3 regions of the Brevibacillus sp. NRS-1366 genome follow, and region 2 is predicted to be linked to each of the others. Evidence: riboswitches for the same ligand, from Rfam matches in the RefSeq annotation. Region 2 holds a riboswitch; each other region holds the start of a gene.
What was found. A riboswitch is a leader RNA that binds a small molecule or an ion and turns the genes downstream of it on or off. The one in region 2 is predicted to bind S-adenosylmethionine.
Positions count from the first base shown of each region.

Region 1: it holds a riboswitch for S-adenosylmethionine, as region 2 does, so the genes downstream of both, ACIFQN_RS29585 (pyridoxal phosphate-dependent aminotransferase) here and mtnK (S-methyl-5-thioribose kinase) in region 2, are expected to answer to the same signal.
Region 3: it holds a riboswitch for S-adenosylmethionine, as region 2 does, so the genes downstream of both, ACIFQN_RS14190 (homocysteine synthase) here and mtnK (S-methyl-5-thioribose kinase) in region 2, are expected to answer to the same signal.

Region 1 covers NZ_JBITPN010000051.1:81,191-83,839, reverse strand. The annotation lists gene ACIFQN_RS29590 (MFS transporter) at 1-696, shown strand, start outside; SAM riboswitch class I at 818-944, shown strand; gene ACIFQN_RS29585 (pyridoxal phosphate-dependent aminotransferase) at 1,044-2,225, shown strand.
Region 2 covers NZ_JBITPN010000021.1:89,579-107,701, forward strand. The annotation lists gene ACIFQN_RS14675 (cupin domain-containing protein) at 1-162, opposite strand, end outside; gene ACIFQN_RS14680 (amino acid ABC transporter ATP-binding protein) at 163-891, opposite strand; gene ACIFQN_RS14685 (heavy metal translocating P-type ATPase) at 1,361-3,286, opposite strand; gene sppA (signal peptide peptidase SppA) at 3,579-4,544, shown strand; gene ACIFQN_RS14695 (RDD family protein) at 4,577-5,077, shown strand; gene ACIFQN_RS14700 (CAP-associated domain-containing protein) at 5,241-6,254, shown strand; gene ACIFQN_RS14705 (hypothetical protein) at 6,303-6,488, opposite strand; gene ACIFQN_RS14710 (MFS transporter) at 6,577-7,764, opposite strand; gene ACIFQN_RS14715 (ABC transporter ATP-binding protein) at 7,803-9,887, opposite strand; gene ACIFQN_RS14720 (ABC transporter ATP-binding protein) at 9,909-11,651, opposite strand; gene ACIFQN_RS14725 (GNAT family N-acetyltransferase) at 11,829-12,386, opposite strand; gene ACIFQN_RS14730 (DUF3888 domain-containing protein) at 12,698-13,405, opposite strand; gene mtnA (S-methyl-5-thioribose-1-phosphate isomerase) at 13,799-14,839, opposite strand; gene mtnK (S-methyl-5-thioribose kinase) at 14,836-16,065, opposite strand; SAM riboswitch class I at 16,215-16,360, opposite strand; gene ACIFQN_RS14745 (anti-sigma factor) at 16,453-17,646, opposite strand; gene ACIFQN_RS14750 (sigma-70 family RNA polymerase sigma factor) at 17,636-18,123, opposite strand, start outside.
Region 3 covers NZ_JBITPN010000020.1:111,655-114,303, reverse strand. The annotation lists gene ACIFQN_RS14195 (hypothetical protein) at 179-421, opposite strand; SAM riboswitch class I at 537-644, shown strand; gene ACIFQN_RS14190 (homocysteine synthase) at 738-2,042, shown strand; gene ACIFQN_RS14185 (3D domain-containing protein) at 2,167-2,649, opposite strand, start outside.

The sequences.
Region 1 (2,649 bases), on a different contig from region 2:
TTTTTCCTTTTCTCGCTGGGCAAAGGAACGCAGTGGTGGTTGCTGATCGTCGTTCTGATCGCTGCGGCTTTCCTGATTCTGCGGGAGCTGCGCACAGACAAGCCGTTTCTGGACATAAGAATGCTAACCTCGAATATTCGGCTTGCTTCCGTATTTGTTCAGTATGCCGGCATGAACTTCGTCTTCTATTCGCTCTTCTTCGGTTTGCCCATGTGGCTAGGTCAAGTTAGAGGATATGAAGCGCAGACGGCCGGATTATTAATGCTTCCTTTCGCGGGGATCGGCGTATTGACGACGCCTCTCGCTGTCCGAATGATTCGCAGTTCAAGTTACCGACAGCCCATCATTATCGGCGGTATTGTGCTCGTGATCGGTACGCTCCTCCTGCTTGCGATTGGACCAAATACGCCTGTTGCGATCATTCTGCTCGTTGTAGCAGTCATTGGGATTCCCAATGGAATGTACAACATGGGGCTTTTCACGGCACTGTACAGCCATACGAAAGCGGAGGAAACGGGCGTCGCTTCTGGCTTGTTTCAGACGTTCCGTTCAATAGGCACCATTTTTTCCATCAGTTTGCTCGGGCTTATTTTCGACGGCACGGTGACGACTTCAGGTTTGCATTTTATTGCCGTCGTGACGGCAGGTATAAGCGCCGGGCTCCTGATCGTTGGTTGTTCCAGGAAACTTACTTAATAAATTCCGATCATTTGAAGGATGCAACCCATTTTTTGCCAAATGATATCCGCGCAACTTGACACGCAAACCCCTCTCAAGTAAGATAAAATTGCTAAAAAACATTATATTCCGTGTGCTTTACTTATGTAGAGAGGTGGAGGGACTGGCCCTATGAAACCCGGCAGCGGATCTGATCCATACAGTTATGCCTGGTGGATACAGATGCTGTGCCAATTCCAGCAGGATACATTCCTGGCAGATAAGGACGTGACGAAGCTGATCTACCCCTTTTTCTGTAAAGAAAGAGGGGTTTTTGCAGTACATTGATAAAAAAGCAGGACCCGACAGAAAGGAAATGAAGAAAGATGCGCATTCACCCCTCCGACATGATTGATCGGTTACCGACCCAGTTTTTCGCTACACTGGTGGCAAAAGTAAACAAAGTGATCGCGGCAGGTCATGATGTGATCAATCTGGGCCAAGGCAACCCTGATTTGCCCACACCACAGCATATTATCGAAGAATTACAAGCCCAAGCGGCGCAGCCTCTTCATCACAAATACCCGCCTTTTTCAGGACGACTGGAACTAAAGCAGGCAGTGGCACACTGGTACAAACAAGAATTCGATGTAGATCTCGATCCCGAAGAAGAAGTGGCTATTCTGTTTGGCAGCAAAACCGGTCTCGTGGAAATTTGCCAGGTGCTGATGAACAAAGGGGACGTAGCCTTGGTTCCAGATCCAGGCTATCCTGATTACTGGTCAGGCGTAGCGGTTGTAGACGGTCGGATGGTGATGATGCCACTCAAGTCGGAAAATCAGTTTCTCCCGGATTACAGCCAAATCTCCCAGGCGGATTTGGAGCGGGCCAAGCTGATGTTCTTGAACTACCCGAACAACCCGACTGCGGTCAATGCACCGTTTGAATTTTATGAAGAGACGGTTCGTTTTGCCCGTAAAAATGAGATCGTGGTTTGCCATGACTTCGCTTATGGCGCGATTAGCTACGACGGACAAAAACCTGTCAGCTTTATGCAAGTGCCAGGTGCAAAGGAAGTAGGCGTGGAATTTTACACCCTGTCTAAAACGTATAACATGGCCGGCTGGCGTGTAGGTGCAATGGTTGGCAATCGTGAGTTGGTTCGTCTGATTAATCTGATTCAAGACCACTATTTCGTCAGTCTGTTCGGGGCGGTCCAGATGGCTGCGGCTCGTGCGATGACAGGCTCTCAGCAGTGCGTCCGTGACCTGGTTGCTGTATACGAAGGTCGCCGCAATGCCTTGTACTCGAATTTACACCGCATTGGCTGGCAAGCACAGCCATCGCAAGGTTCGTTTTTCGCATGGCTTCCTATTCCAAGTGGTTTTTCTTCGGTCGAGTTTTCAGATTTGTTACTGGAAAAAGCGCATGTAGTTGTAGCGCCCGGTAATGGCTTTGGTCCGACAGGAGAAGGCTACGTCCGGGCAGCACTCTTATCCGATGAGCAGCGATTGGCAGAGGCCGTGAAGCGAATCGAGGAATTGGGCTTGTTCAACAAAGGAAAATAGGTGTTTCCAATGGATCAGACCACATATGCTGGTAAACAGCAGCTGTGGTCTTTTTGGTACAGATAGGAATTTATAGCCCTCCTAAGAGTGTCTGGAAAGGGGCTGTAGTGGGAGAAGCCTATTTCCATTCAGCGCTCCGGTCTCCACCCGCCGAACACAAGCTATCGCTTGCGTCCGGCGGGGCCTGGTCTCTGTCCTACAAGGAAGTGTAGACTGTCCGCTCCGTTTTTTGTTCATTTGACCAACGTTTTATGTTGAAAGTTTCTCAAAGAACCCCAATGGAAAGCCCAGAAGAAGGAAGTAGGGAAGACTCAAGGCTGGCCGAGGAAAAGGGAGAAAAAAGCGAAGCTCTTTGGGGCCCAGCCGAGGTGGAATGAAAAAAGGGAAACACGGTCTTAAGCGTCCACCTTTGAGAAGGGTCATG
Region 2 (18,123 bases):
GTGAGTGTGGTACTTGGTGCTTTTGGCTCCAGGCTGCACCTTATCGATATTTGCATAGAGCTTTTCGCTGCCCGCCGCTTCCCCTAGGTAGAGAGTTGCCATACCCAGGTCCTCGTCGACGAAATCAGCTGGAATCTGATTCAAGTGAATTGGTTTTGTCATTTATGCCAGCACCCTCCCCAAAAAGGATCGTAATCTTTCATTTTTTGTATCAGCAAAAATGTCCGCTGGTTTTCCTTCTTCCATAATAACACCCTGATCCATGAAGATCACCCGATCTCCCACCTCTCTGGCAAAGCCCATTTCGTGGGTGACGACAATCATCGTCATGCCTTCCCTGGCCAAGTTTTTCATAACGGCCAACACCTCTCCGACCAGCTCTGGATCAAGAGCGGAGGTTGGTTCGTCGAATAGCATAACCTTTGGATTCATAGCCAGAGCTCGTGCGATTGCCACCCTTTGCATCTGGCCTCCAGACAACTTTTCGGGGTACACATCCGCCTTATCTTCGAGACCTACCTTTTTCAAGAGAGCCAAACCTTGCTGACGGGCTTGATCCTGCGCCAATTTGCGCACTTTTACCGGAGCCAACATGACATTTTCGAGCACGGTTTTATGGGGAAACAGATTAAAGCGCTGAAACACCATGCCTACGTCTTCCCGTACCTTGTTGATGTCGACCTTAGGATCAGATAAATCGTGCCCATTGATAACGACCCGCCCGCCGGTAGCCTCCTCCAGCTGATTGAGGCAGCGTAAAAAGGTACTTTTTCCTGAACCGGAAGGCCCGATGACGCAAACCACTTCACGCTCTGCCACTTGGGTGGTAATGCCCTTTAAGACTTGCAGGTCACCATAATTTTTTTTCAAGTCCGTCACTTGGATAATCAAGGACGTTCCCCCTTTGACCGATGATTTCATGTTGCTCGTTCTTATAGTTTACCGCAATAGTGGGAAAATTGCATGAATTATCAGAAGGGGGGGAAATGCGCATTGGTCGGGCTGTAGGGGAGGAGAGGAAAACGGAGAAAACGCTCCAGCTTCTTGGGTCACCAGCCAGGAAGATTCACTGCACGTCTCCATTACAAAAGCGAAACCGCGTCCAAAGTAGCCGATTCATGGGGCTTCTCAGAGGTGGACGCTTAAAGGCGTGTTTCGCTTTTTTCATTGCGCCTCGGTAGCGACCCAAAGAGCTTCGCTTGTTTCTCCGTTTTCCTCTCACCAGCTTTTCGGTTGCCCATGCTTTTTGAGGGATCATCCAAGAGACGTAAGGATAACACACCGATAAAGTAATAAATATTTCACTATATGAAAAAAACCAGAGAAAAATCCTCTGGTCTCATAACGGTTGCCGTACTTTTTACCCTTTGGATGCTGACAGCTCGCAAGCGCCTTTTCTTGTACAGATTGTGGTACAGGAATCGCAAAAACCGGATGACGGGGTCATTCGCTTCTCTTTTTGTTTTTGCGCCAAATAGTGAATGAGGCGTGCAGAATTGAGAACGACGAGAACAGAGGTCGCATTGTGCACAAATGCTCCTCCCACAGGGCCGAGCAGACCCGTCATGGCGAGGACAATTGCAACCGCATTGATCGCGCTGGAGATAATCAGGTTTTCACGGATGACACGCAGTGTTTTGCGCCCCAATTGCACGGCATCTGCTACTTTGGAAACATCATCGGTCATGATGACGATATCTGCCGCTTCTGCAGCGATTTGCGTACCGCCTGCCCCCATCGCGATGCCGACATGGGCAGAAGTCAATGCTGGTGCGTCGTTAATCCCATCACCTACCATTCCGACTACGAGGCCGCGCCCTCGATATTCCTCCACGCGCTCGTATTTCGCTTCCGGAAACTGCTCAGCGAATACTGTAGTCACTCCTGCCTGCTTGGCGATTTGCCCGGCAGCCCCTTTGTTGTCGCCTGTCAGCATCGCAATCTCGCCAACACCGTGCAAGCGCAAACGATCAATGGTTTCACGCGACTCCGTTCGCACTCGGTCTGCCAGCGAAACCATTCCGATCAACTTTCCGTCCCTGGCTACAAAGACAGCGGTATGTCCCGCTCGCTCCTGCTCTTCCTGCAGTGGCTGCAGCTCATTCGTCGCCACCCCCATTTCTGCAAAAAATCGGCGGTTCCCAACGAGCACCTCGAGCCCTTCGATTCGGCCTGAAACACCATTACCAGGATGCACGAGGAACGATTCCACCTCTGGCAGCTCGATATTCCGTTCTTTTCCTGCCTTGACGATCGCTTGTGCCACCGGATGCTCTGAATGATGCTCCAGCGCTGCAGCCAGACGCAGTACATCTTCCCCAGTTTTACTGTGAAGTCTGGCTACACCTGTCACTTGCAGCTTTCCTTCTGTGAGTGTGCCTGTTTTATCAAACAACAACGCATTGACGAGACCGATTTGCTCCAAAGCCACGCCGCTTTTAATCAAGATGCCATGCTTGGCGGCACTGCCGATTCCGGCCATGATCGCAGTTGGCGTGGCAAGCACCAGTGCACAGGGACAAAAAACGATGAGAATCGTAACCGCACGAACCAGATCCCCTGTAAACAGATACATCAGGATGGCGAGCGCGAGACTGCTCGGAACAATCCAGGCTGCCCATTTATCAAGCAGGCGCTGCACGGGAGCTTTTCTTTCCATCGCTTCAGCTACGAGTCTGGTCACTTTAGCAAAAGTCGTCTCTTCTCCTACACGCTGCGCTGTTACTTCCATGATTCCATTCGTATTGATCGTGCCCATAAATACCTCGTCGCCCGAGCGCTTTTCGACTGGCAACGATTCTCCTGTCAATGCTGCCTGATCCACCGCAGCTTGCCCGCTCGACACAACCCCATCGGCAGGGACTTTTTCCCCCGGTTTGACCAAAATGACATCACCGCGTGCTACCTCTTCAAGTGATACCTCCACCCAATCGTCCTGACGTTTTACCCTTGCTGTTTGCGGAGCCATTTGCATCATTTCTTCCAGGGCAGATGCTGCGCGAGCGACTGTACGGTTTTCCAGCCACATCCCGATCATCATGATAAGAGCCACTTCCCCTGCGGCAAAAATCTCACCAATCCCGACAGCAGCTACAATTGCAATCGTTACAAGCACGTCGCTGTTGACGTTGCGTTCATGTATCAGCTCCTTGCATGCTGTCCAGGCAATCGGGATACCGCATAAAAACACGGCCAGCCAAGATGGATCCATCCCCCACAGCTCTCCGTACAACCAGCTCACAAGCAAACCTAAACCCGACACGATCATGGCTGCTTTTTGCATCATGCCTACCATCTCCCTTTTTATAGATGTACAGTTCAGCAGGAATCTGGTTGAGAAAGAGAATCAGACTTATTTCCCCCGTAAAAACAGCGGAAGCTGCTGCCCGAAGGCAACAGCGTCCCAATTGATAATGATTATCCATATCTTTTCTTAGGCGAATTCTTTTGTACCAGGGAAATAAATTTATACTTATTCTAATTTGATATTGATTTTTCGTCAATCCCTATTTTTCCATTGCCTGTCCCATGCGTAACGATCGCACTCCCGGTTCATGCTAAGGGTGAGGTGGTTTTTCATGCATCGAAAAAAATGGATCGCACTCACTGTCGTTTTAGTCGTCTTCATCGCGGGTATCACAGTCGAAGGAGCCTCGAGCAGCTATGCAGCACTGAGAGATCATCCCGGATTTTCATGGGAGGAAACGGTCGTCTCAGGCTCGGGCAACAATAAAATTGTGCAGCTCTTTGTCAACGGCGTCATTTCAGGGACACAAAATGCTGCCAGCGTTCCCACCATGACAGAAATTTTGAGTGAACAACTGAGACGTGTGGAGGAAGATGAATCAGTCAAAGCATTAGTGCTGAGAATCGACAGTCCTGGCGGAGAAGTCGTAGCCACCGACGAGATTCATGCCAGACTCTTGCGCCTCAAACAAATCCGCCATATTCCCATTGTCATCAGCATGGGCTCGACAGCAGCATCCGGCGGCTATTATTTGGCAACCGCGGGAGATGCCATATTCGCGAATCCCAATACGCTGACAGGCAGTCTCGGGGTTATTTTTCATCTGTTTAACTACCATGAAGCGGCAAATAAACTGGGAGTTCATCAGTATGCGATTAAAAGCGGGCGGTTCAAGGATATCGGCAGCCCCTCTCGCCCCTTGACTGACCCTGAGCGCCACATCTTTCAGACGTTGGTTAATGAGAGCTATAACAAATTCGTCGATGTGATCGTAAATGGCCGCAATCTCTCCCGCCAGCGTGTATTGGAGATCGCAGATGGCCGAGTTTACTCCGGCGAGCAGGCAAAACGCCTGGGACTGATTGACCAATTCGGCGATCTGGAAGAAGCGACACGTTACGCCCTTTCTTTGTCCGGCGCAGAAGATGCCATGGTCGTTCGTTATGCGGACCTGCCCTCTCTTGGCAAGCTGCTCTTTACCATGAAACAGCATTGGTCCAATCCTGATCCGTTGGGACTCGCGCGTATTTTGGAACGAGAAAGCTCTCCTCGTCTGCTGTATCAATTTATGCCATAAAACTTTTTAATAAGAAAAAGGGGGCACATGTCATGAATGAGAGACCCTTTGATCCGCACGACACCCGAGGGCACGTCCTTCCAGAAAACTCGTATCCTGCCGATACCCTACCGCACTATCAGTTTGCCGGGTTTTGGATTCGGGTCTGTGCAACGCTTCTTGATTCCCTTTTTTTGATTGGGATCAGTCTACTTATTTTCAATCCGTTACGTCGTGCACTTGGTGTTTCCGACTACGTGTTTTCGCTGATTGATCTCATCGAAGTCTTATTTGATTTGCTTTATATGGTTTTGCTCACTTGGGTGAAGGGGCAAACACTAGGAAAGGTCATTACGGGAATCCGCGTGATCAGCGCCCGCCAAGCACGCGCCAATTTGAGCGCGGGACAAGTCATTTTGCGTGAAGTCATCGGAAAAATGCTCGCTTCCCTTCCATTCGGACTAGGCTACATGTGGGTCGGGTGGAATCATAAAAAGCAAGGCTGGCACGATCTAATCGCCAAAACCTATGTTGTCTGGGAGCGCCGAACATGAGCCAAAACCACTACTAAAGACCTGTTTTCTCGTGTGTATCCAGGCAGATGCAGTTCTCTCGTTAGCTGAGGGGGCTGCATTTCCTGCCTTATCCCTATTGTTGAATCCAAACCATGTCGATACAATTTTGGGAATGGCGAAAACAACCCGAGGAGGTAGAATTATGCTTAAAAAAAGAGTAACCAGCATCCTCGCCGCAAGCCTTTCTCTGGCTTTATTCGGTCAACTTTCACCGGCCTTTGCAGTAACTACATCACCCGCTTCGACTTCACAGCAAGCCGCGACGAGTGCTATTTCCGTTTATGGAATTCACTTAGGAATGAGCACGGCCCAAGTGGAACAAATATTGGGCAAGCCCGTTCGCAAAGATCCCAGCCACACGGGAGTAGAATGGTGGATTTATAACAAAGATCTCAATAATTACATACAAGTCGGTATTCAAAATGCCAAAGTGGTCACGCTGTTTACTAATGGTGCCAAGCTAAATCTAAAAGGTGTCACCATCGGAACAACCACGACTGCCCTGCAAAATGCATGGGGCGCACCAAAAAGCACCCTCGCCATTACGCCCACACTCAACATTAGCAACAATACGATGAGTCATCCTACATACATGCTGAACAATCAGACAGTTACTTTTTCGATTGATCAGTTGGGAGGAAATAAGGTTGCAGGCGTACGCATTTCGACACCGGAGCATTTTGCCACGATTGCAATGGGGCTGATGTATCCCATCACATACACACGCCTGCCTGCCCAGCCGCAATTGACTGATGCACAGATCAAACAAGCAGCACTCGCTTATGAGAAAGAAAGCTTCGATTTGCTAAATGTAGCCCGAACTCGTGCCAAGCTGCCGATTCTCTCCTGGGATGAGAAGGTCGCGACTGTAGCAAGGTCTCACAGCAACGACATGGCCCAAAACAATTATTTTAACCATACCTCGCCCACTACAGGTTCGCCCTTCAATCGCTTGCAGCATGCAGGAATCCTGTTTGGTTACGCTGGAGAAAACATTGCTTATGGCCAGCTGGACGGGATTGAAGTTCATATCGGCTGGATGAACTCCGCCGGTCACCGGCAAAATCTGCTCAACGACAAATTCAAGCAGCTCGGTGTGGGAGTAGTGTTCAAGGAAGGCCGTCCCTACTACACGCAAAACTTTGTGACCAGGTAAAAGGGAATACACAAAAGACACGCCCATTTGTATGCCAGGCGTGTCTTTTTATTGCGTTTTCTGCACCTTTACTTGTGGTGCCTTGGGAGCCCCAGGAGTCGGACCATCTTCTGAAAAAAACGGGATGATCACCAGACTAAGCACGAAAAATAAGATCCAGATGATTCCACGCTTATAAATGCACGGAGTAAGCATGGGGACAACCCCTCCACTAACTATTCTACTTACTATCATTACGCTTCCCCCCCGTGCGCCCGTTTATGCTTTTTTCACAAAAAAAAATAGCACCTTCTTTTTTCGAGGAAGATGCTATTCCTGTCGCTCAATTGCCTTGCTTTTGCAATTGCATCGGGTAACGATCTTTATCAGACTTGGCTTGACGATAAAACAGACACGTGGCTGCAAAAACGATCAACAGCGCTCCCATCAACCAGAATATCGTCCAGGGCTCCCATATCTCCATCAGCACGCCATTCACGTTTGGAGCCAAAATACTTGCGACACCAAAATTGATACCAGCGATGATCCCTGCTGTAGGCACCATGGACCCAGGCAATAAGTCCGCCGAATAGGCAAGCCCGAGCGAATAAAAGGAACCAACCGCTGCACCCGCGATAGCAAGCAGCACCATCATGATATAGACATTTTCCCCAGCTAGAGGGAACAAGAAGAAGGCTATCCCGCCGACTACAGCGCAGACCAGCATGACTTGTTTACGTCCGATCCGGTCACTCCATGAACCAAGAGGCATTTGCAGGATGACACTTCCCACCACAAATGATGGCAATATGACCGATACCCATTCAATAGACAAGCCTGTGCGCAGTGCATATACCGGGAAACTGCCGTTCAAGGACGTTTCCATAAATCCGTACAAGAAGGAAGGGATCAGCGCGAGCCAACCTACCCGCAAAACAGTCGCGTATTTATTTTGTTTTTTCTCTGTCTGTTTGATCTGTTCAGGAAACTCGTTCTTCATTCGCGCCAAAAGCGCAAACGCAACCGCATACAGTACGAGCAGCATTCCAAACGGTACCCAAATCCCAAAAGGCAACAGATTCAAGCCCAGGGGCCCAACACTAAAACCGACTCCGTAGGCCAATCCGTACATGGAAAGATCTCGCCCACGTGTTTGCGGCGAAGCGATTTTGGTCACCCACATCTGGCTGGAGTAGTGCAGTCCGGAGTCGCCAATCCCCATCAGCATCCGCAAAACAAACCAGACAACCAAATGGCTAAAAAGCGGAATCAGTGCTGTAGCTATCGTCAAAAGCAGCATCCCGATGAAAATCGTGGAACGGTAGCCAATTCGTCTCAGCGGTATCTCCAACCAGGGAGAAATCAGCACCATCCCAATGTAGAGGGCAGCCGCATTCAGCCCATTCATCACGGATGATACGCCTTGCTTCTCTAATAAGACCGCCAGTAATGGAATGCTCAACCCCTGGCTAAGTCCTGCTATTGCAACCACTAAAATCAGCACCCAAAAGGTGTATCGTGTTGAAGACATGGTGCCTGACTCCTCTCCTATCATCCTCTATCTATGTTCTATGTTACTTCCAATGCACTCCCTTGCTGTAACTGGTACATTTTTCGATACAGACCATCTTGTTCCATCAGCTCTTCGTGTGTACCCCGCTCCGATATCTCCCCGCGGGATAAAACGAGAATCTGATCCGCGTGCTGAATCGTAGACAAGCGGTGGGCAATGATGAATGTCGTCCTTCCTCTGGACAGCACATGCAGTGCCTCCTGGATGGCCAGCTCTGTCTCGCTATCGATGCTGGCAGTCGCTTCGTCCAAAATGAGAATAGCAGGGTCTGCAGCCAGCGCACGTGCAAACGAGATCAATTGACGCTGTCCTGCCGACAAGGTCATGCCGCGTTCGACCACCGGCTCGTCATAGCCTCCTGGCAATTGTCTGATGAATTCATCCGCACGCACTGCTTCGGCCGCCGCTCTGACTTTTTCATCTGTTATTGACTCATTGTACATCCGAATATTAAAGCCAATGCTTCCGGTAAACAAAAACGGGTCCTGCAGTACCAATCCAACGTGCTCACGCAGTACCTGCGTATTGATCGTTATCATGTCTTGCCCATCAATCAAAATTCGTCCTTTGTTTACCTGATAAAAACCGAGCAGCAGGTTCATCAGCGAGCTTTTCCCTGAACCGGTATGACCGACCAGCGCTATCGTCTGACCAGGCTTCGCTGTGAAGGAGACGTTTTTTAATACGAACTCCTCGGCGTTATACGCAAAGGATACTTGGTCAAAGACCACTTCCCCACGCGGCCGCTCGATCTGTTTTCCATGGGCCTCTACTTCTGGCGCGGTGTCCAGGATTTCAAAGACGCGTTTGGCCGAGGTCGTAGCCTGCGCCAACTGCGACAAACGAGTCATAATCATGTTGATCGGCTCGAAAAACCGCCCCATGTAATCGACGAAGGCAAACAACGCACCAAAGGAGATTGCGCTGTGAAACGAGGTAGAACCGAAATACCAAATGATCAGGGTCAAGGAAATTTTCCAGATCAGATCTACCGCCGGTCTGAGCAAAAACGATTCCAGGTTGATTTCTTTCAGGCGGACCTTGAAGTAGGCTTCATTCACCTGGGCAAATTCGTTTTGCACGCCCTTCTCGCGACGAAACGCCTGTACGATTGACATGTTCTGAATCATTTCGTTGATCGTAGCATTCATATCGCTAAGACGTGCACGAATACTCGCATAGTAGCGAGAGCTGTATTTTTGATAAAAGAACACCAGCAAGACAAGCAGAGGCACCGTTAAGCAACAGAACAGGGCCAGCTCTGGCTGCAAAATATACAAGGCAATCAAAATACCGATTAAATAAAGCCCATTCTGCACAAAGGTACCAAGCACACTCACGTACAGCTCGCGAATGGCCTCCGTATCATTGCTCACTCTCGAAACGAGTGAACCCACCGGTGTCTTGTCAAAGAAAGAAACAGGAAGCTTTTGCAAATGGATAAACAGCTTCATCCGCATTTGCTGGATAATGCGCTGGGCAATCGTCTGCAACCATAAAATCTGAATATAATTGAATCCTGCCGACAACAGGATGAGCACCGCATACCCCACAGACAGCCACACAATCGGCAGCACATCGCTTTGGTACATCGCCTTTACTTCCTCGGCCGACAGCCTGATGCCGGTAAAACTGGTTGCAGCATCAGCCGTACCCTCGCCTACGATTACTTCTACCCGCTCCCGTCCATTTTCAGGTGCGACCTGCACAATCTGCTTTTCTTTATTCTGGCTCACGTTGCCAGAAACCAGATAATACGCCGTGCCTTCCGCAAGGACCGTCACCTGGTTCGCTCGGAGACCTTCTGGAGCAAAGCCCGCTTCGTCCAATAAATCTTCCCGAATATAATACTTTTCGTTGAGGGAAACACCCACATTTGCAGGTGCCTGCGGTCTTTCATCAAACTCATACCAGGGCTTCTGAATGCCGAGGATATGATTATCAATCATCACTTTGGCTAAAAAAGGTCCTGCCAATTCAGCACTGGTCCCAAGCAATAACAGGAGCAGCGCCCCCATTACTTGCTTTTGAAACGGCCTGGCGAAATCCATTAGCCGTCCCCATACATTTTGCTCGCCCATGAAGCGCTCTCCCTCCTTTCACTAACCGGTGACATCCTGCTCCATCTGCTGACGGCGATACTGCTGTGCGTACCAGCCGTTTCTCGTCATCAGCTCGTCATGTGTTCCCCGCTCTACGATCCTGCCTTCATCCAATACCAGAATCAATTGGGCGTGCTGCACTGCAGACAGGCGATGTGCCGTAATTATCGTTGTTTTGTTTGCGCGCTCCTGTCTTAAGTGACGGAGGATGCTTTCCTCTGTGCGGGCATCCACCGCAGAAAGCGAATCGTCCAATATCAGAATGTCCGCATTGATCAGCAGAGCCCGGGCAATGGAAATCCGCTGCTTTTGCCCTCCTGAGAGCGTGACTCCCTTTTCCCCAACCATCGTCTGCAGACCTTCGCGGAACTGCTCCAGATCACGTCCCATTTCTGCCAGCTCCAGTGCACGCAGCACTTCTTCGGAAGAGGCATCAGGACGGCCAAACGCGACGTTCTGGGCAATCGTTCGTGAGAAGAGCAGATGCTCCTGAGGAACGTACCCGATTTTTTCACGCAAGGCATCAAAGGAAAGCTGTTCAATCGCTACTCCCCCAACAAAAAGGGACTCTTCATTCATCCGATACTGATGCAAAAGGGAACGACAAAGGGTCGACTTCCCGCTACCGGTACGTCCAACAATCCCAAGCGTCTCTCCTTCTCCCAGCGTGAATGATATATCTGAGAGCGCCGGCTTTTCCGTTCCCGGGTAGCAAAATGAAAAGTGCCGCGCTTCCACCGTATTTCTTGTCACGCACGTAATCGGATGTTCGGGCTCCGCTACATTCGGCTGTTCCACTAATAGTTCTGAATACCGCTTGTGTGAGGCACCGCCACGCTGCAGCACATTCACAAGCCAGCCAAATGCGAACATCGGCCAGATTAACAGCCCGAGGTACAAATTAAAGGCAACCAAATCGCCCAATGAGATGGAGCTGTTGAAAACCAGATAGGTTCCATACCCAAGACCAATCAAAAAACTAAAGCCGATGATGATCCCAATAGTCGGCTCAAATAAGGCGTCGATCCGCGATACACTCACATTTCTTTCCAACGTTTTCTCGCTGACTCGCCGATATGCCTCCACATCGGCCTGTTCCTGCACAAAAGCACGCAATACACGCACACCCGACACAGATTGTTGGACGTGGTCGTTCATCTCGCCAAATGCTTCTTGAGCCAAATAAAATCGATCATGCAAAAGCTTTCCGTAATATGCTGTCGACCACGCCAAAAAAGGCATCGGGATCAGAGCAGCCAGAGTCAGCTTCCAATCGATGACTGTCACCATCACACCCAAGGTCAACAACGTCATAAACAAGGAGTCAACGAGCGTCAACACTCCCGTACTGGCCGTCTGTTCAATCGCGGGAATGTCGTTGGTGGCGACAGCCATCAGATCGCCGCTACGTTTGCGATGATAAAATGACGGTGACATCCGGGTCAAATGGGCAAATAACCGCTCACGCAAAGTGCGCTCCAGTATGAGTGCTCCACCGTTCAGCAAGTACCTCCAGATGAAACGCATCACGTACAAAAGCACGCCAAGGGTCAATAATATCACCATCGTCTGTGTCAAGGCAGACGCAGTCAGCGAGCTGTTGCGAATCGAATCGACCGTCTCCCCTATCAGGCGTGGAGGCCATAGCATGAGAACATCAATGAAAAACAAAAAAGAGATACCAACTACGTATCGCTTCCAATGGGCGCGAAAAAACCAGGATAATTGTCTAAGTGTCTGCATGCCAGTCACCTCTTTTCAAATACATACTGCTTCGATAAAAAAACCTCTATCGAGGCTTACTCGCAAAGGAACGACCGCGTTCTTCTGATTCACTCAAAAAAGGGCGTGCGAATCGCGCAGCCCCTTTTCGTACCTTCTCCATCGTAATTTACTGAATTTTCCTTGTCAATCTACCTTTTATCCATTTTTTAAATCATGCCACTCTTCACGAAGCAAGCTGTACACCGCGTGATCGACAAAATGGTCATACAGAAATTCATTGCGCCGCAATACCCCTTCCAGTTGAAAACCCAAGCGTTCTGGAATCGATCTGCTCTTGTTATTTTCTATTGCAGCCTGAATGGTTACCTTTTGCAATCCCCATGAACCAAAAATGAGTCGATCTATATAGGTAGCTACCGCATCCGTCATTAAGCCCTTCCCCTGGAACCCTGCGCCGAGCCAGTAGCCTATCGAGGTCTTTTTATTGATCCAATCCAGATTGTGAACACCCAGTGTTCCGGCCAGGCGTCCTCGATACCAAATGCCGTAGTGCGTTCCCTGATTATTATTATGCTGATTTATCGTCATCTGGATAAAGTTGGCCGTATCCTCTACCCGTTTGGTGAAATCCAGCCACGGCAGCCACTCTCGCAAATAAGCCCGGTTGGTATCTGTCAGCCAAAACATCTCGGCAGCATCCGCAGGTTCTAACTGTTTGAGAAACGATTCATCTGTCATGTAAATCTGTCGCATCCCAAGCCCTCCTCTGTTCTCTACGTGGTCTCCAGCTGGAAAATTCCAGATAAATAACGGTTTACGCTGATTATGGTGCAAAGGCAGATGGTTTGGCAAGAAGCTCCTAAGAAAGTGCGGGATATTGCGCCCGCATCTTTGGCTGCGTGTTTGGTCGGGCTGGAGTGGAGAGGAGGAAAAAGGAGAAAACGCTCCAGATTCTTGGGTCACTAGCTTGGGGGTCATCCCTACCCAGCTCCATCGGCCTTCTCTTGGGAGCTTTCCACGAAGCTTTTTGGGAATTACGCAAAATATAACATTTGCAACTTGATTCACCTTACTTGTATTTTTGATAATTCTTCTTTGGTAATATCCCTATGTTCATAGCCGATCTGTTCTACCTCACCGCCACCTTTTATGCGAAAACGAATGGTTTCTTCACCATAGGGGGGATTGTGCGGACCTTCAAATGTCGTTACTTGAACCGTTACAAAAAAAATAAAATGGGTTTCGTCCTTTTCGATACTGAGGACCTTCTCAAATCCCCTATACCACAACTTCCCACTGCCATAATATTGACTAATTGCTTTACTGATAGGTTCTACCATCCGTTCGATAAAAGCTTGTTGTAGCAGGTCTTTCGGAACCGGAATTCTATTGATCGTCTTTTTCTGGACGCTAGCGACCTCCCAAGATTCGTTCACTTTCTTTAATGAGTAGAGAACATTTAAACCGTTCTTTTTTACGAAATGGACATACGCTTTGTCTCCTTTTATATAAAGTCTGGGCTCGAATATCCATTGCTGCTCCCGTCTTAATAGTTCAAAAAAGATTTTTGTCAGCGGCGTAATCTTATTTTTATTGATATTTTCAAGAACAAAATCATCGAGCACTTTTATTCCATATCCATTCAGATTCACATCAAAATATTCCTGAGTCGGTATTCCCTTATTGAAGTTTGGCAGTTTAGCGTTTGTTGACACAGGTACAGATCCAAGAAGAAATGTTAAACAACACAAAAGCAATAACAACTTTTTCACAGTATCACCTCATTGGTTAAATTCCACAAATGGAGGTGATTTTATCCTTTAATCTTCCTGAAGCTCCCAACAGAAGGCAGGAGGAAGAGCTAAAGCTGGCCGAGGAAAAAGGAGAAAAAAGCGAAGCTCTTTGGGGAACCGCCGAAGCGGAGTGGAAAAAGCGAAACACGATTGTAAGCGTCCACCTCTGAAATACACCTTGAATCGGCTGCTTTGGACGCGGTTTCGCTTTTGGAATGGAGCTGGACAGGGATGACCCCTAGCAGGGGCCCCAAGAAGCTGGAGCGTTTTCTCCTTTTTCCTCTCCTCCACCACAGCCACATTAACCACCTAGCCAAAAGACGAGAAAAACGCCCACCTGTACGACAAGGTGGACGTTTGCCTAAACTTGATTTACTTTTTGCTGTTACCAATGTCTTCTGGTTTAAAAATGCCTGTCTCTGTGACGATAGCCGTGATGTATTTGGCAGGAGTCACATCAAAAGCAGGATTGTACACTTTGATATCGTCTGGCGCTACTTGCTTGCCCAAGCCATGCGTAATTTCTTCGGCTGGCCGCTCTTCAATCGGAATATCGTCACCTGTTGGTGTTTCCAGATCGACGGAAGACAACGGAGCTGCGACATAAAAAGGAATGCCGTGTGCCTTGGCCAATACCGCCACGCCGTACGTTCCGATCTTGTTTGCGACGTCACCATTAGCAGCTACGCGGTCTGTTCCTACGATAACAGCCTCTACTTTGCCCTGGGACATGACCATCGCTGCCATGTTGTCGCAGATCAGTGTCACATCAATGCCAGCCTGCTGCAGCTCATAGGCTGTGAGGCGCGCGCCTTGCAAAACAGGGCGAGTTTCGTCGGCGTATACCTTCAGATTCCAGCCGCGTTCCTTTGCCAAATAAAAGGGCGCAGTCGCGGTTCCGTAAGCAGCAGTTGCAAGTGCACCCGGATTGCAGTGAGTGAGAATACCCATACCATCATGCAGCAGGGTCAACAGATGCTCACCGATTGTCCGACATACCTCTGCGTCCTCTGTTTGAATCGCCAGTGCTTCGTCCAGTACGGCAGCCTTTAGCTCGGCTACGGACAGATTCGTTTCTTTTTCTACACGAGCCTTTATCCGATCCAAGGCCCAGAACAAATTGACAGCAGTTGGCCGGGATGTACCCAAGTAATCCGCATGCTTGTTCAATTCGCTCCAAAATTGTTCATGAGAGTCTGCCTCGCTGCCGCGAATGCCAAGATAGAGTCCATAGGCTGCTGCCATCCCGATCGCTGGGGCACCGCGTACTTGCAAATGGCGGATCGAAGCCCACACTTCTTCGGATGTCGTCAAGTTCAAATAAATCGTTTCTACTGGCAGTCGCGTTTGGTCAAGCAGGACTAAGCAATCGTTCTCCCACTTGACCGGCGCAAATTGTGTACTCGTTGTCATACCTTTGCTGCCTCCTGATAATAGCGTGCGGTCACCGTACGGACAATGTCCGTAATGTCTGTTGATTCGTCTACGTTGCCGCGGCCGAGAATCAGCGCTTCACCAATGACCAGCGCCAAGCGTTCTGCTTCTGCGCGGGTTTTGTCGTCCGCGATGGTATTCAGATCAGCCACACCTGCAAGCCCAATCACACGGCGCAGGATTTTGCATCCGGCAAAGCCGGCAGTATCCTGGATTAATCGCTTCACATAGCTCTGCCACAGACCTTCCACATGAGCGCTGCGCTCTTTTGCCTGCTTGTGCCAAAGCTGAACAAACTGGGAGACGAATTCGTTCCAAACATCTTCGACCGTTTCCAATAAGTATTCGCGATACGCTTCCCGTTCTCCTTGGTCTTTTTGCAAACCGTGCTGACCAGCATAGTTGAGCAGCAGATTCGCTATAACCGCACCGATATCAAAACCAATCGGACCGTAATAGGCAAACTCAGGGTCGATGACTTTCATGCTCGTTTCGGTAATGAAAATACTTCCTGTATGCAGGTCACCATGCAAAAGCGCTTCAGCGCGTGTGAGGAAGTCGTATTTCAGCTTGGCGATCTCCAGCTTGAGCGGCTTGTTGTTCCAGATCGCTTCCACCTCTGGGCGAATCAATGGATTGAAATCGTTGGTAGGTGCATTTTCATATGGATCCGTAAAGACCAGATCTTCAGTAATTTTGCACAATTCGGGATTTAGGAATGTTCCGACAAGCGCTTTCTTGTCGTACGGATGTGTCCCCAAATCAGATGTGTAGAACAAGGTCTGCGCCATAAAACGGCCAATCTGCTTGGCAAAGAGCGGATAGCGATTGCCATGGGTCAGGCCTTTGCGCATGATGATATGGTCACCCACGTTTTCCATAACGGTCAGAGCGAGCTCAACATCAAAGTGATATACCTTTGGCACCAAATCCGGCACGTATTTGTGCTGAATCCGCAATGCTTCGCTCTCGATGCGCGCACGGTCTACGGTAAGCGGCCATGATTCCCCAACCACACGTGCAAAGGGGAGCGCCTGCTTCACAATGACGCTTTTTCCTGTAGCTGCTTCACGAATGTCAAACACCAAATTGAGGTTTCCATCACCGATTTCGTGGCTTGTAAGCTCTGCTCCCTCGGTAAACAGACCTGGCAAACCCTTTACGTACTCCACTGCCTCCTGCTCGGTCAACGCGCGATAAGCCATGCTTGACTTCTCCCCTCACTGTCATTTTGATCTATCTCTAGAGGACTGGATATCTTCCCCAGTCATACGGTTTCACTATGCAAAAAGACCTCTTTTCCCGAAGAAAAGAGGTCGCTGTCGTCACGTACAAAATAAACGTGCTCTTGTCCCCCTTATCTTCCAGACTACTTTTGTTTCTGCAGGAATTAGCACCGTGCACGTCGCTTGTCATTTCAGTCGCTGCTCGCGCCTGAAAAGCGTCATGTCGGTTGCCGGGTATCATCGGGCCAGTCCCTCCACCTTCTCTGGATAAGGTATCCATCGTATGCAGTTATGATTTAGTTTGAATCATACAGCCACGTTTCCCTGCTGTCAACACCCTTTTTCGGTTGCCTGCATCCATTTTTGTTACCAACTGTACATTGACCCAGAGGCAGCGGGACGGTCCCAATTCCACCAGTCCACTTTGCCTAGAAAGGCTGCTGTAATGGACTTTTCTTGTTGCAGCTTGAGCAGCTCCTTCGTCGGTCCCGTCAGGACTGCACCGTAAATGCGGACTCCTTTTTCCTGCATGTACTGGTACCGCTTGTCAATGTGGGGCTTGCCCCTGGAAACAAGGCTAAATCCAATGTCATTGGTCAGCCGCTCCTGTTCAGTGAGATACTTCATTTCGTTCAGATAAGCCGCTGCACGTCGGTCCCCTTCGCCATTTACTTGAATGGGGGCATTTCCGTAGTTTAGCTCGCGCTCCGCAAATCCCCAGACGTCGCCTGCTCCAAGCAGACGATTTCCTTCATCAGCATCTCTTTTTGTTACTTCCTGCCCCGTATCGACAGCGAACCAGACCGTATCATGTGTGTCGTAGCTGACATAGCGAGAAATGAGTTGATAGTACTCTTCGTAGGTCAGAAAATGGTCAAAGGAAACCGCCAACTGTGACACCGTACCTTCCGGCAGCTTTTGCATGGTCGTCCAGGCAGGCGTCCGCAAATGCTCCGTCTCATCCAGAGTCATCTTTTCCCCTGTCGGGTAGCGGAAAAAGAGCTTTTGCTCCCTGACCCCGTTTGTCCATTGGGGACTGGCACTGCTTTTCCACAAGATGTTGGTGCTCTCAAAAATTCCGGCATTGCTGACCTCACTCCCTACCTGTTCGCGCAATTCCATGGTGATCTTTCCGTAAAATAAACCGACCTGCGAGCCGCTGCTACCTACAGTGACACCCGGCTGTGTGAAGTTGACCATGTCCTTGGCGACCCGGAACAAATCGTCATGCATGAGTGAACCGAACCAGCCGTTCACCACAAAAAGCAAAACACCGGCGATGAACGTAAGCCCCATCGTGAATGCAGAATTGGACAGACGCATCTTCCATTTTCCCCGGCGAATGATGGCTCGCTGCTTTTCTTCCGTGAGTGCCGCAAGCTCTTGTTTGCCAGAGTCCTGTCCTTGCTCTTCCCCCAAAAGAAGCCGCTCCAGCCTTTGGGCATAATCTTCATCTCTGATTACTTCTTCCCCCAGTCGCTTTTCTTCCCCGTCTGTCATCTCTCCACGAAGGTATCTGAGCAGCTTTTGCTCCCGAATGTCATCGTCCTTATTCGTCATCTACTCCATCCCTCCACATCTTTCGCATCTTTTGTCGCCCTCGAAACAAGGAGCGCTTCACGTCAGCCAAGTCTATTTCCAATATTTCCGCGATTTCTGCATAGGAAAATGGCATCGCAGCGAGCAGGATCACCTGTTTCTGCTTTTCCGGAAGCTGCAAAAGGAGCTCATTCGCCCATTCCCACATTTCCTTGTTCACGACTGTTTCGGCAGGGTCATCCACCAGATGATCTTCTCTTTCCGCCAGATGCTCTACCAACTGCAAAGGTCGCCTCATCTGTTTGCGATGCCAATCCACAAAAGCGTGATAGGCAACCTTGAATAGCCATGGTCTGACTTTTTCCCCGCGGTAATCATCGAGAGACAAAAAGGCGCGGAAAAACGTCTCCTGCGTCAGGTCTTCTGCCTGCCTCGCATCCCGTGTCAGCCGGAAAAGATAGCGGTAGATATCGTTTACGTGCAGTTTGTACACGTCCT
Region 3 (2,649 bases), on a different contig from region 2:
GAGAGCAGTCGATTGCTCTCCCCATTGCCTTTGAAACCCCAAACATTATGGGGTTTCTTTCTATTTAACTAGCGACTTTTACTGTTCCACCGTTCTGTCGTTTACTCGTCACCCAGAACGCCATAGGAGGGGGCTTCTTCAGATCGCCCAAAGGATCGCTCTCGCTGTAATCCCACTTTTATATTTTCCCTGCCCTGATCCACGTAAAAATGCGAAAAGATCCGTACAGCGAAGCCAGCAGAAGGCAAAAGAGCATGAATACCCACTTGCCAAATTCATTGATTTCCTTTAGTTCACTCGCATTGTCTATCACATAAAAGCCAAAGTAGATGACGAGCGCGTAACAGAAAACATTGGGAATGATCCATGCGATTCTTAGCGCCAGCTTTTTCTGATTCGTCGATTCATCCTGCAATTTCATTCCTCCTGTCGTCAGGTACGTAAATATCCTCAAAATCCACCCCGATAACTAATAATTATAATTGACAGCAAAGCAATGTTTTTCATACAATTATGACAACAATAACTTACACACTTTTTCATCAAGAGCGGTGGAGGGACAGGCCCTATGAAACCCGGCAACCAGCGTCAAGCGATGCGCGGTGCCAATTCCTGCAGAATCAATAGATTCTGAGAGATGAGTGCAAGCCCGCGTATGACCGGAGCCTTCTTCTTCTCAGGAGAATGCTCCGTTTTTATTTGTCTTCATTCTACCATAGAAAAAGGGAGAGATGATCATGTCGGATCAACAACAATGGAAGCCGGAAACACTCGCAGTACACGGAGGACAAGAGGTTGACCCTGTAACGGGCTCGCGTGCTGTTCCTATTTACCAGACGACCTCTTATGTGTTCCGCGATACAGAACACGCAGCCAATTTGTTTGCACTTAAAGAATTGGGCAACATCTATACCCGGATCATGAATCCGACACAAGATGTTTTTGAAAAACGCGTAGCCCTCCTTGAAGGTGGCGTTGGCGCGCTGGCTACCTCCTCTGGTCAAGCTGCCATTACCTTTTCCATTCTCAACATCGCTCACGCAGGAGATGAAATCGTAGCGTCCAGCAGTCTTTATGGCGGCACGTACAATTTGTTTGCCCATACCCTCCCGCGTCTCGGCATTAAAGTTCACTTTGTGGACCAGTCCAACCCAGAGAACTTCCGTGCTGCTATCAACGAGAAGACGAAAGCACTCTTTTGCGAAACAATTGGCAATCCGCGCATTAACGTCGCCGATCTGCAAGCAATTGCCGACATTGCTCATGAAAACGGCGTTCCGCTGATCGTCGACAACACCTTTGCCAGCCCTATTTTGTGCCGTCCATTTGAACACGGCGCTGATATTATCGTCCACTCCACTACCAAATTCATCGGTGGACACGGAACAGCGATTGGCGGCATCATCGTAGACTCCGGTAAATTCGACTGGAACAATGGAAAATTCCCTGGCTTGACGACTCCAGACCCGAGCTATCATGGCGTCGTTTATACAGAGGCAGTCGGCCCTCTGGCTTATATCATTAAAGCGCGCGTCCAGCTCCAACGCGATATCGGAGCTGCAGTAGCACCGATCAACTCCTTCTTGTTCCTGCAAGGGCTCGAAACGCTGCACCTGCGTATGGAGCGCCATAGCCAGAACGCGCTGGCAGTTGCACAATACCTTGCGAGTCATCCAGCAGTTGAATGGGTCAGCTATCCTGGCCTCGAGGGAGACGCTAACCATGCACTGGCGGGGAAATATTTGCCAAAAGGTGCAGGCGCCATTCTTACCTTTGGCATTCGCGGCGGCGTGAAGGAAGGCAAGGCCTTGATCGAATCCGTGAAGCTGTTCTCCCATCTGGCAAACGTAGGCGATTCCAAGTCGCTGGTCATCCATCCTGCGAGTACTACGCACCAGCAGATGAATGAAGAAGAGCAGGCAGCGGCAGGTGTGACTCCGGGGTTGATCAGGCTGTCGATTGGGACAGAGGCGATTGATGATATTATTGGCGATTTGGAGCAGGCATTGAAGAAGGCTGTAGTGTCCTCTGTGATCTCATAAGAACGCCTGTGCACCGATAAAAAAAGAACTGGGACTGCCGTAGATTACGGCAGTCTCAGTTCTTTTAAAATCGAGCTTTTTTCCTTACATACATTCGTCCGTATGTATGCAGTAATCCTTTCGATTACTTCAGCACATAAACCTGAACATTTTGCGTTCCAAAGTCGCTAGCGTCACTACCAGGCACATAAATGTCCACCCGAGCATTTTTAATTGCTCCGCCGATGTCGGTTGCTTTGGCGATCATGCCTTTTGCAGGAAGGGAGCCATGCTTGTACCCGGTGATGTATACGGTGGAGCCAAGTGGAATCACGGCCGGGTCGACTGCGATCGTACCTACTTTGAGTGGATTTCCGAAGTAATCCACCCCAGCCCATCCGCCGTTTTCCTCCGCTGAACCAGTATAGGCGGTTGCCACAGCTTTAATCATTTTGCTATAAGAGCGAGGTTGACCAGCTGTTGTTTTTACATGATTGGCTACGGGCACCTGGATGTTCTGCCCCAGTCGCAGATTCTGTGGGTCCACCCCAGGATTTGCCTTCTGGACCGATTCCAATGGCACGTTGAACCGTTTGGAAATCAGGTAAAATGTGTCGTCTTTCTTAAT